Regions from separate parts of the Rossellomorea sp. DUT-2 genome, predicted to be linked through region 1. Evidence: a T-box and tRNA genes for the amino acid it is inferred to sense, from the RefSeq annotation. Region 1 holds a T-box; the other holds one or more tRNA genes.
The links. The T-box of region 1 lies ahead of thrS (threonine--tRNA ligase). A T-box ahead of a tRNA ligase gene usually reads a tRNA of that ligase, here a tRNA-Thr.
Positions count from the first base shown of each region.

Region 2: it encodes a tRNA-Thr, which carries the amino acid that the T-box ahead of thrS (threonine--tRNA ligase) is inferred to sense. The anticodon was not compared.

Region 1 is NZ_JBQPEO010000002.1:874,237-878,638, forward strand. Features, by position in the region: gene infC (translation initiation factor IF-3) at 1-84, opposite strand, end outside; ribosomal protein L20 leader region at 82-219, opposite strand; gene thrS (threonine--tRNA ligase) at 394-2,325, opposite strand; T-box leader at 2,384-2,638, opposite strand; gene ACOSV2_RS10210 (putative sporulation protein YtxC) at 2,712-3,578, opposite strand; gene dnaI (primosomal protein DnaI) at 3,932-4,402, opposite strand, start outside.
Region 2 is NZ_JBQPEO010000005.1:315,223-319,624, reverse strand. Features, by position in the region: tRNA gene ACOSV2_RS19490 (tRNA-Ile) at 1-39, opposite strand, end outside; tRNA gene ACOSV2_RS19485 (tRNA-Gly) at 50-123, opposite strand; tRNA gene ACOSV2_RS19480 (tRNA-Cys) at 133-206, opposite strand; tRNA gene ACOSV2_RS19475 (tRNA-Gln) at 209-283, opposite strand; tRNA gene ACOSV2_RS19470 (tRNA-His) at 292-364, opposite strand; tRNA gene ACOSV2_RS19465 (tRNA-Trp) at 382-455, opposite strand; tRNA gene ACOSV2_RS19460 (tRNA-Tyr) at 481-564, opposite strand; tRNA gene ACOSV2_RS19455 (tRNA-Phe) at 601-676, opposite strand; tRNA gene ACOSV2_RS19450 (tRNA-Asp) at 738-814, opposite strand; tRNA gene ACOSV2_RS19445 (tRNA-Met) at 950-1,023, opposite strand; tRNA gene ACOSV2_RS19440 (tRNA-Ser) at 1,060-1,152, opposite strand; tRNA gene ACOSV2_RS19435 (tRNA-Ile) at 1,161-1,234, opposite strand; tRNA gene ACOSV2_RS19430 (tRNA-Met) at 1,263-1,336, opposite strand; tRNA gene ACOSV2_RS19425 (tRNA-Ala) at 1,412-1,487, opposite strand; tRNA gene ACOSV2_RS19420 (tRNA-Pro) at 1,496-1,572, opposite strand; tRNA gene ACOSV2_RS19415 (tRNA-Arg) at 1,578-1,654, opposite strand; tRNA gene ACOSV2_RS19410 (tRNA-Leu) at 1,681-1,769, opposite strand; tRNA gene ACOSV2_RS19405 (tRNA-Gly) at 1,775-1,849, opposite strand; tRNA gene ACOSV2_RS19400 (tRNA-Leu) at 1,859-1,943, opposite strand; tRNA gene ACOSV2_RS19395 (tRNA-Lys) at 1,979-2,054, opposite strand; tRNA gene ACOSV2_RS19390 (tRNA-Thr) at 2,087-2,162, opposite strand; tRNA gene ACOSV2_RS19385 (tRNA-Val) at 2,180-2,255, opposite strand; tRNA gene ACOSV2_RS19380 (tRNA-Glu) at 2,260-2,334, opposite strand; gene ACOSV2_RS19375 (hypothetical protein) at 2,858-4,402, shown strand, end outside.

The sequences.
Region 1 (4,402 bases):
AATAATTAGCCACCTCCAAGGTTTATTAAAAGAATACACGGCTTTGGCCGACGCACTCGGACCTCTTCTGCATGCTTGAAGCATACAAAAAAGATGCGAGTGTCGAAACACCCGCACCTGATTATTAAGCATATATAATGGCTTTAATAGTCAATCACATACCTGTAAACAGCTGAACGCGTTATTCAGGTGAGAAGCGGGTAGCTTCTTCTTGTACCAAACTGTATTCAATTCACCTTAGATAATATATCACATGACAATACCGCTGTCAAATAATCATTTAATATCACAACGTATTTCATAATATCAGACATCTAAGGAGAGTGCAATAGTTTTTTGAAATTTATATGGGAGGGACGGACCTTGATGCAAGGTCCGTCCCTCTTTCTCTTCTTATCGCTTGGCTTCTTTTGTGATGTGGCCGATGAACTCGTCAAGGGAAATCGTTTCTGATTTTTGCTCTCCGTATTTACGGACGTTTACAGCCGTTTCCTTGATTTCATTATCCCCCACCACAAGCATGTAAGGTACTTTACTCATCTGCGCTTCACGGATCTTGTAACCGATCTTTTCATTACGGTCATCGATATCAACACGCAGCCCTTCAGACTGAAGCTTTTCTTTCACTTCTTTCGCATAGTCGAAGTGAACATCCGGAGAAACCGGGATCACCTGAACCTGCGTTGGAGCAAGCCAAGTTGGGAATGCTCCTTTGTATTCTTCGATCAGGAATGCCACGAAGCGTTCCATTGTAGATACGACACCACGGTGGATAACAACCGGGCGATGCTGCTTTCCGTCTTCCCCTACATATGTTAAGTCAAAGCGCTCTGGAAGTAAGAAGTCCAGCTGAACAGTGGATAACGTTTCTTCTTTCCCAAGGGCCGTTTTCACTTGAACGTCCAGTTTAGGGCCGTAGAATGCCGCTTCCCCTTCTGCTTCAAAGTACTCAACGTCCAGTTCATCCATGGCTTCCTTGATCATTCCTTGTGCACGGTTCCACATCTCATCATCATCAAAGTACTTCTCAGTATCTTCAGGGTCACGATAAGACAGACGGAAGGAATAGTCATTCAGATCAAAGTCTTTGTACACTTCCTGAACCAGGCGTACCACACGCTTGAATTCTTCCTTGATCTGATCAGGACGGACGAAGATATGGGCATCATTCAGAGTCATCCCACGAACACGTTGAAGTCCTGATAGTGCTCCTGACAATTCATAACGGTGCATCAGACCAAGCTCGGCGATCCGGATCGGAAGCTCACGATAGCTGTGAATGTCGTTTTTGTAAATCATCATATGATGAGGGCAGTTCATCGGGCGAAGGACAAGATCTTCATTATCCATCTCCATGACAGGGAACATATTCTCTTGGTAATGATCCCAGTGACCGCTTGTTTTGTATAGCTCAACGCTTCCCATGACAGGTGTGTACACGTGGTCATAGCCTAAACGCTCTTCTTTATCAACGATATAACGCTCGATGATGCGACGGATCGTGGCACCTTTAGGCAGCCACATCGGCAGGCCTTGTCCCACTTTTTGCGAGTTCATGAATAGATTCAATTCTTTACCGATTTTACGGTGATCACGCTCTTTCGCTTCTTCTAAAAGACGCAGATGCTCTTCCAGGTCTTCTTTCTTGAAGAAGGCTGTACCGTAAATGCGTTGAAGCATTTTATTATCACTATTTCCGCGCCAGTAAGCCCCAGCGATGCTTAACAGCTTGAACTCTTTAATTTTATTAGTGGATGGAATGTGGATTCCACGACATAAATCGAGGAATTCTCCTTGCTCGTAAATGGAGACTTGTTCTCCTTCAGGAATCGCCTCAAGTAATTCAAGCTTATACTCGTCACCAATTTCTTCATACATTTTCTGTGCTTCGTCGCGGCTTACTTCTTTACGGACCACTTCCAGGTTTTCTCCAGTGATCTTCTTCATTTCTTTCTCGATCAACGGAAGATCTTCAGGAGTGAACGTGTGCTCGGAATCAATATCATAATAGAATCCGCCTTCGATGACAGGTCCGATTCCAAGTTTGGTTTCAGGATATAGGCGTTTAATCGCCTGTGCCATTAAATGGGCTGTACTGTGACGAAGAATTTCCAGGGCATCTTCTCCTGGAGGTGTAACGATTTCAATCGCCCCATCCTCTTGAATCCCTGTACGTAAATCAATTAATACATTATTTATTTTACCAGCGAACGCCTTCTTCTTCAGTCCGGGACTGATGGACGCAGCAATCTCTTCTGTTGTTGTCCCTTTAGGAAACTCCTTGACATTTCCATCAGGGAACTGCATTTTCACTACTTCTGACATGTGATTTCACTCCTTAAGTAATCTCTATAAAGCATAAAAAACCCCGCCCCTTCACGCTTGAAGGGACGAGGTTAATAAGTAAACTCGTGGTTCCACCCAACTTCTCATTGTGTGCAAAATACAGACAATGACTTCATTGAAAACGAATAACGACATTTAGCCGTCAATCATTACTGTGAATCCGTCAAGATTCAGTTCATAATTGAAGTTCCGAGGTGGTAAATATCACTACCGAATTAGGAAGCTTGCAGCCAGGAGACTTCCCTCTCTGTGAATGGAATAGGAATATTGTTGTCCTCATCATAACCTTTATTTATTGACTTATTATGTAGGTATTATAATCGGTTATGTTTTGAAAAGCAAGAGCATTCCATAAAATAAGAAGCCTATTCATTCGCGATATCCCAGGAAGGATAGAGAAGTGTATCAGGGAAGTAACTCAACGGCAAAAGATCGATCCGTTCTTCAAATATATTCTGAAGCGTCCTGATTAATTGATGGTCCCCATTCCCGTACACGAGTATCTTCTCCGGTGCAAGGGATAATAACGGAGCTATGGTGAATGAATCAACGTATAACGGGTGATTCGTCAGAAGGCGTTTATCAATCGCCTTCGTCAATTCCTGCCGTGTCACCTCTTTCATGTCTTCATCAAAGAAACGATAGCCGTAACCCGTCGAGTACAGATGGATCGTCCGCATTTTCTGCTCCCTCGATGCCAGATACTCACGCAGCATATGGACAAACATTTGATATTCCTGCTCCATCTTATATTCATCAATAGCAAGATCCAGCATGAGGAGCAGTCTCTCCTGAAGCTTCTTCAGCCTGAACTTGCTGAAGGAGTCGAACGATATGGGGGCCTTCCCTTCCAACAAAAGCTCCAGACTGTCATGGACGTATTCGGCCTCGTTCCATTCACCGATCAGCTCCATCAATTCAGGTCGTTCACCCATCCTCATCTCTGATACGATTTCTAATATTTGATTGATTTCATCAACATCTTCATAGAAGTAATTTTCTTTCAGGGCTGATTCGGACCAGTCCATGCATTTATCATTTAAAACAAAGTGGGAGACCCCATTGAATAGTTTTTCTCTTTCCTTGAAGAAAGGGGAAACCTCTATCGTCAGATTATAGTGAGTTGTATGTTGAAAGAGAGTTTCATGGAACCATGATTGGATGAACTCTTTATTGAGGTGTGCTTGAAGCTTTAACGCATCATTTTTTTGCTTGAAAATAAATTCAATCAAACTTTCTCGCCTCCTTAAACCCAAATCCCTGATTTATATATATGGGAGGCTTGTATCATTTAGAAGTTGATGAGGGAATTAATTGTTTCTTTTTGAATCTATGTCGTTATGGACTCCATGAACCTGCATTAGTTTCCATGCACGATGAGTAATCCGGCCGACTTTGCCGTTAATCCGGCCGTTTTTTCCGAAAATCCAGCCGAAAGCCTCCATAATCCAGCCATTTCTTGCAATAATCCGGCCGTTTCCCCTAATAATCCAGCTGATTTACAAAAATTTCAAAAAGCACACATCAAAGTGTCGAATGCACAAAAAAAAGAGAAGAAATCGCATGCAATTTCCTCTCTTTCATTCTATTCTCTTCTATTTCGCCCATCAATCAACACAGGCTGGGACAAGTATTTAATCCGCTCCATGATTCGTGCAGCCTTCAGCTTCTCTTCTTCTCCCCGTTGACTGTACGTCAAGTGATGCGTCAGTTCGTTGAAGTTGAAGTTGGAGGTGAAGAATGTCGGGAGGTTTTCAAGCATTCTGTACTGGAGGATCGTTCCCAGGATTTCATCTCTTCCCCAGCTTGACATGGTTTCTGCGCCGATGTCATCGAGCATGAGGATCGGTGCCACTTTAACCATTTCCAGCTTTTCATTTACCGTGTTGTCTCCCAGCGATTGCTTGATTTCTCTAAAGAACTCAGGAACGTACACAATCAGGGACGCGATTTTTTTCTCAGCGAGTTCATTGGCCATCGCCCCTAACAAATAGGACTTCCCCACTCCGAACTTGCCGTAAAAATAGAGTCCTTTCATTTTTGTACCTTCCGTGTA
Region 2 (4,402 bases), on a different contig from region 1:
TTATCAGGCGTGCGCTCTAACCAGCTGAGCTATAGGCCCATTAAAAAATTGGAGCGGGTGAAGGGAATCGAACCCTCATCATCAGCTTGGAAGGCTGAGGTTTTACCACTAAACTACACCCGCATGAAGAATTGGAGGCGGCAACCGGATTTGAACCGGTGATAAAGGTTTTGCAGACCTCTGCCTTACCACTTGGCTATGCCGCCGTTGGCTGGGCTAGCTGGATTCGAACCAACGCATGTCGCAGTCAAAGTGCGATGCCTTACCGCTTGGCTATAGCCCAATATAAAGGGCGACTGATGGGAATCGAACCCACGAATGCCTGAACCACAATCAGGTGCGTTAACCACTTCGCCACAATCGCCATGCTTAACATATCTTTGGCAGGGGCAGTAGGAATCGAACCCACACCAAAGGTTTTGGAGACCTTCGTTCTACCGTTAAACTATGCCCCTATATAATAGAGAGTTTTGTTAAAAATGGTGGAGGGGGGCAGATTCGAACTGCCGAACCCGAAGGAGCGGATTTACAGTCCGCCGCGTTTAGCCACTTCGCTACCCCTCCAAATAAAATAAATACTTAAAGATTCTTAAGTATAAATGGTGGCTCAGGACGGAATCGAACCGCCGACACATGGATTTTCAGTCCATTGCTCTACCAACTGAGCTACTGAGCCATATTATATAGAAGATTAAATTTTCAAATGATCAACTTCCCTATTACTAAGTAATTGAAAATGGCGGTCCGGACGGGACTCGAACCCGCGACCTCCTGCGTGACAGGCAGGCATTCTAACCAACTGAACTACCGGACCAGAGTTTTTTGACGATAGTCAAAATAACTTTCATTATTTGCGCAAGCAAAATAGATTTCATTACCTTGACGACAGTCAAAATAACTATCCATGCGTGACTCTTCAAGGGATATCCTATCCTAAGTCAAAATGGTATTGCGGGGACAGGATTTGAACCTGCGACCTTCGGGTTATGAGCCCGACGAGCTACCGAACTGCTCCACCCCGCGACGATATAAGTATGAAATTTCCCACGAAAGGAATTATGGAGGAGGAAGGGGGATTCGAACCCCCGCGGGCTGTTACACCCCTGTCGGTTTTCAAGACCGATCCCTTCAGCCGGACTTGGGTATTCCTCCCTGTATAATGGACCCTGTAGGACTCGAACCTACGACCGGACGGTTATGAGCCGTCTGCTCTAACCAACTGAGCTAAGGGTCCTTATAATCGTGCGTCATGTATTTAGTAATAGCGGCGGAGGGGATCGAACCCCCGACCTCACGGGTATGAACCGTACGCTCTAGCCAGCTGAGCTACACCGCCACGAAACGTTTACTATTCAATCTGAATCTTGATTAAGTAAGATTCAATGAAGTTTATTTACTTTCGTAAAAAACTTGGTGGAGCCTAGCGGGATCGAACCGCTGACCTCCTGCGTGCAAAGCAGGCGCTCTCCCAGCTGAGCTAAGGCCCCAAAAGAAGTGGTCGGGAAGACAGGATTCGAACCTGCGACCCCTTGGTCCCAAACCAAGTGCTCTACCAAGCTGAGCTACTTCCCGATATATGGCGCGCCCGAGAGGAGTCGAACCCCTAACCTTTTGATCCGTAGTCAAACGCTCTATCCAATTGAGCTACGGGCGCTAAACAATTCATTTTATAAGAAACAATGGTGCCGAGGACCGGAATCGAACCGGTACGGTAGTCACCTACCGCAGGATTTTAAGTCCTGTGCGTCTGCCAGTTCCGCCACCCCGGCTAGTTTGGAGCGGAAGACGGGATTCGAACCCGCGACCCCCACCTTGGCAAGGTGGTGTTCTACCACTGAACTACTTCCGCGAAATATAATGGTGCGGGTGAAGGGACTTGAACCCCCACGCCTTGCGGCGCCAGATCCTAAGTCTGGTGCGTCTGCCAATTCCGCCACACCCGCATCTATGATTGATATTTTGCTTCCACAAAAATCAATGGTGAGCCATGAAGGATTCGAACCTTCGACCCTCTGATTAAAAGTCAGATGCTCTACCAACTGAGCTAATGGCTCACAATATAAAAATGAAACAAAATAAAAAACAATGGTGCCGGCAAGAGGACTTGAACCCCCAACCTACTGATTACAAGTCAGTTGCTCTACCAGTTGAGCTACACCGGCATATTGATTATAAAAAATGGTGGAGGATGACGGGATCGAACCGCCGACCCTCTGCTTGTAAGGCAGATGCTCTCCCAGCTGAGCTAATCCTCCAAATTGGTGACCCATACGGGATTCGAACCCGTGTTACCGCCGTGAAAGGGCGGTGTCTTAACCACTTGACCAATGGGCCATATTTTTAAAGCGTCCCACTTAAGGACATGTATAACTATATCAATTAATTTCGCAGAAGTCAACTTCTAAATAACTAAAAAACGAAAAATTTTTTCGACTTACTCACCTTAACATTTTTGTGAGCCGAAAAAGAATATACCACATTTTCAAATCTTATATCAATAGTAAATTCAATAATCCTTCCATAATGGTGTTGTTTTTCTAATTCTTTTAAATAACTACAGGATCTTCCTGCTCTTCCCATATTGAAGAATTCAGTAAAGTATCACTGCATCGTCAAATATAAACTATTTGCAAACGAGATTAACCCCCACCCCTCTATTCTTCTTCATTAATTAATAGAATCAATTCCGGTTTTCAAATTTAACTTTGAACGCACCCAATAATTTCATAAAAGAGGTCCGTCCCTCATCGCTTTAATGCGATGAGGGACGGACCTCTTTTCGGGTTTAAGCTTGTTTACACATTGTCATTAGGAGTTGAATACGATAGTAATAGATTAAGAATGGGGTGATGGATTCATGGAGCTTCCAACGATTTTGTGTGGGCCGATTGTTCGTCGGGTGGAACCTGCACAAGCTTTTATTTGGATTGCATTGAGCAAGCCATATGATATTAAAGCGGAGTTATTCAAGATAAAACAGGGTAACGAATCACAATGTTTTGACTATATGAGCATAGCCTGTGAAACTAAGACGAAAACGGTACAAGCCGGAAGGAATTTATATATAAGTTTAATTAACATATCTCCACAAGCCGGATCTTTCCCTACAAATAAATTACTGGGATACAATTTATTGTTTGAAAATAGTGTGGAAACACTGGACCTCGGCAGCTTTGACTTACTTTCCCCCACTCATCCACACTCGATTGTCTACGAAAATCTCGCATACCCAACCTTTTATATGAACGAAGGAAATACATCGAATATTCTATACGGATCCTGTCGAAAGCTGCACGGTGTTGGAACAGATGTATTGGTTCAAGCGGATAAAACCATTGCGTCAACTTTCAATAATGCCGATAGACCATCCTCTCTATTTTTAATGGGAGATCAAATATATGCCGATGATGTAGCAGATCCCCTATTTAAGATCATCACAAGGTTCGGTAAAGAACTGGTGGGACAAGAAGAAGACCTTGGTTCCATTGAACCACGCTTAAAAGAAGGTTCTTTTAAGCAGGGAATTAAGCAGATCAATGGCAGGCAATATATTACGGAACACTTTTGCAAATTCACTTCCAGAAAAGCTGCAAATCATCTGTTAAGCTTCAGTGACTATGCAGCCATGTATATTTTGTCTTGGAGTCCCTCATTATGGGAACTCGCACATAAGGAAGGGATGTTAGAAACCTTTCAAGCAGCAGTGGATAAGAATGAAGTCTATTTTGCTTTTAAGGATTGTCAAAGCAAAGAGCATAAAACGGAATGTCACCAGCTTGAAGAGCGCTATCAAAAGCAGATGAGAGAACTGGCTAAAGTGGAGGAAGCTTTGTATTCTGTCAGAAGAGTATTGGCCAATACACCGACCTATATGATGTTTGATGACCACGATATAACAGATGATTGGAATTTGACACAGGATTGGAAAACGAGCGTTTGGAACGCTCCTTTAGGGAGACATGTCATTAGTAACGGCTTGGTATCTTATTGGCTTTTTCAAGGCTGGGGCAATGAACCGGATACGTTTACCCATTTCGGTCAAACCATGCAAACCTACTTTGACTCTTTTCACCCTGGGTCACTTCCCCACTCCAACTGGGTACATTCTCTATGGAACTATGATTCTTGGCATTATACTGCTCCCACTGCACCAAAGGCCGTATTTCTTGATACAAGAACCCAGCGTGGTTATGTAAATAAACCCAAGCCTGTGAAAGTTGGAAAACGGATAGATGAGGAAAGATATAGTCCAAACCTTATTGATCAGGAGGGATGGAACGGGGTTTCAATTAAACTGACCGCGTCTGGTTGGAATGAAGGTGAGCCCTTAATCCTTGTATCCCCTGCCCCTCTTTATGGAATCGGATTAATTGAAAACTTTCTACATGACTACATGCTTCCA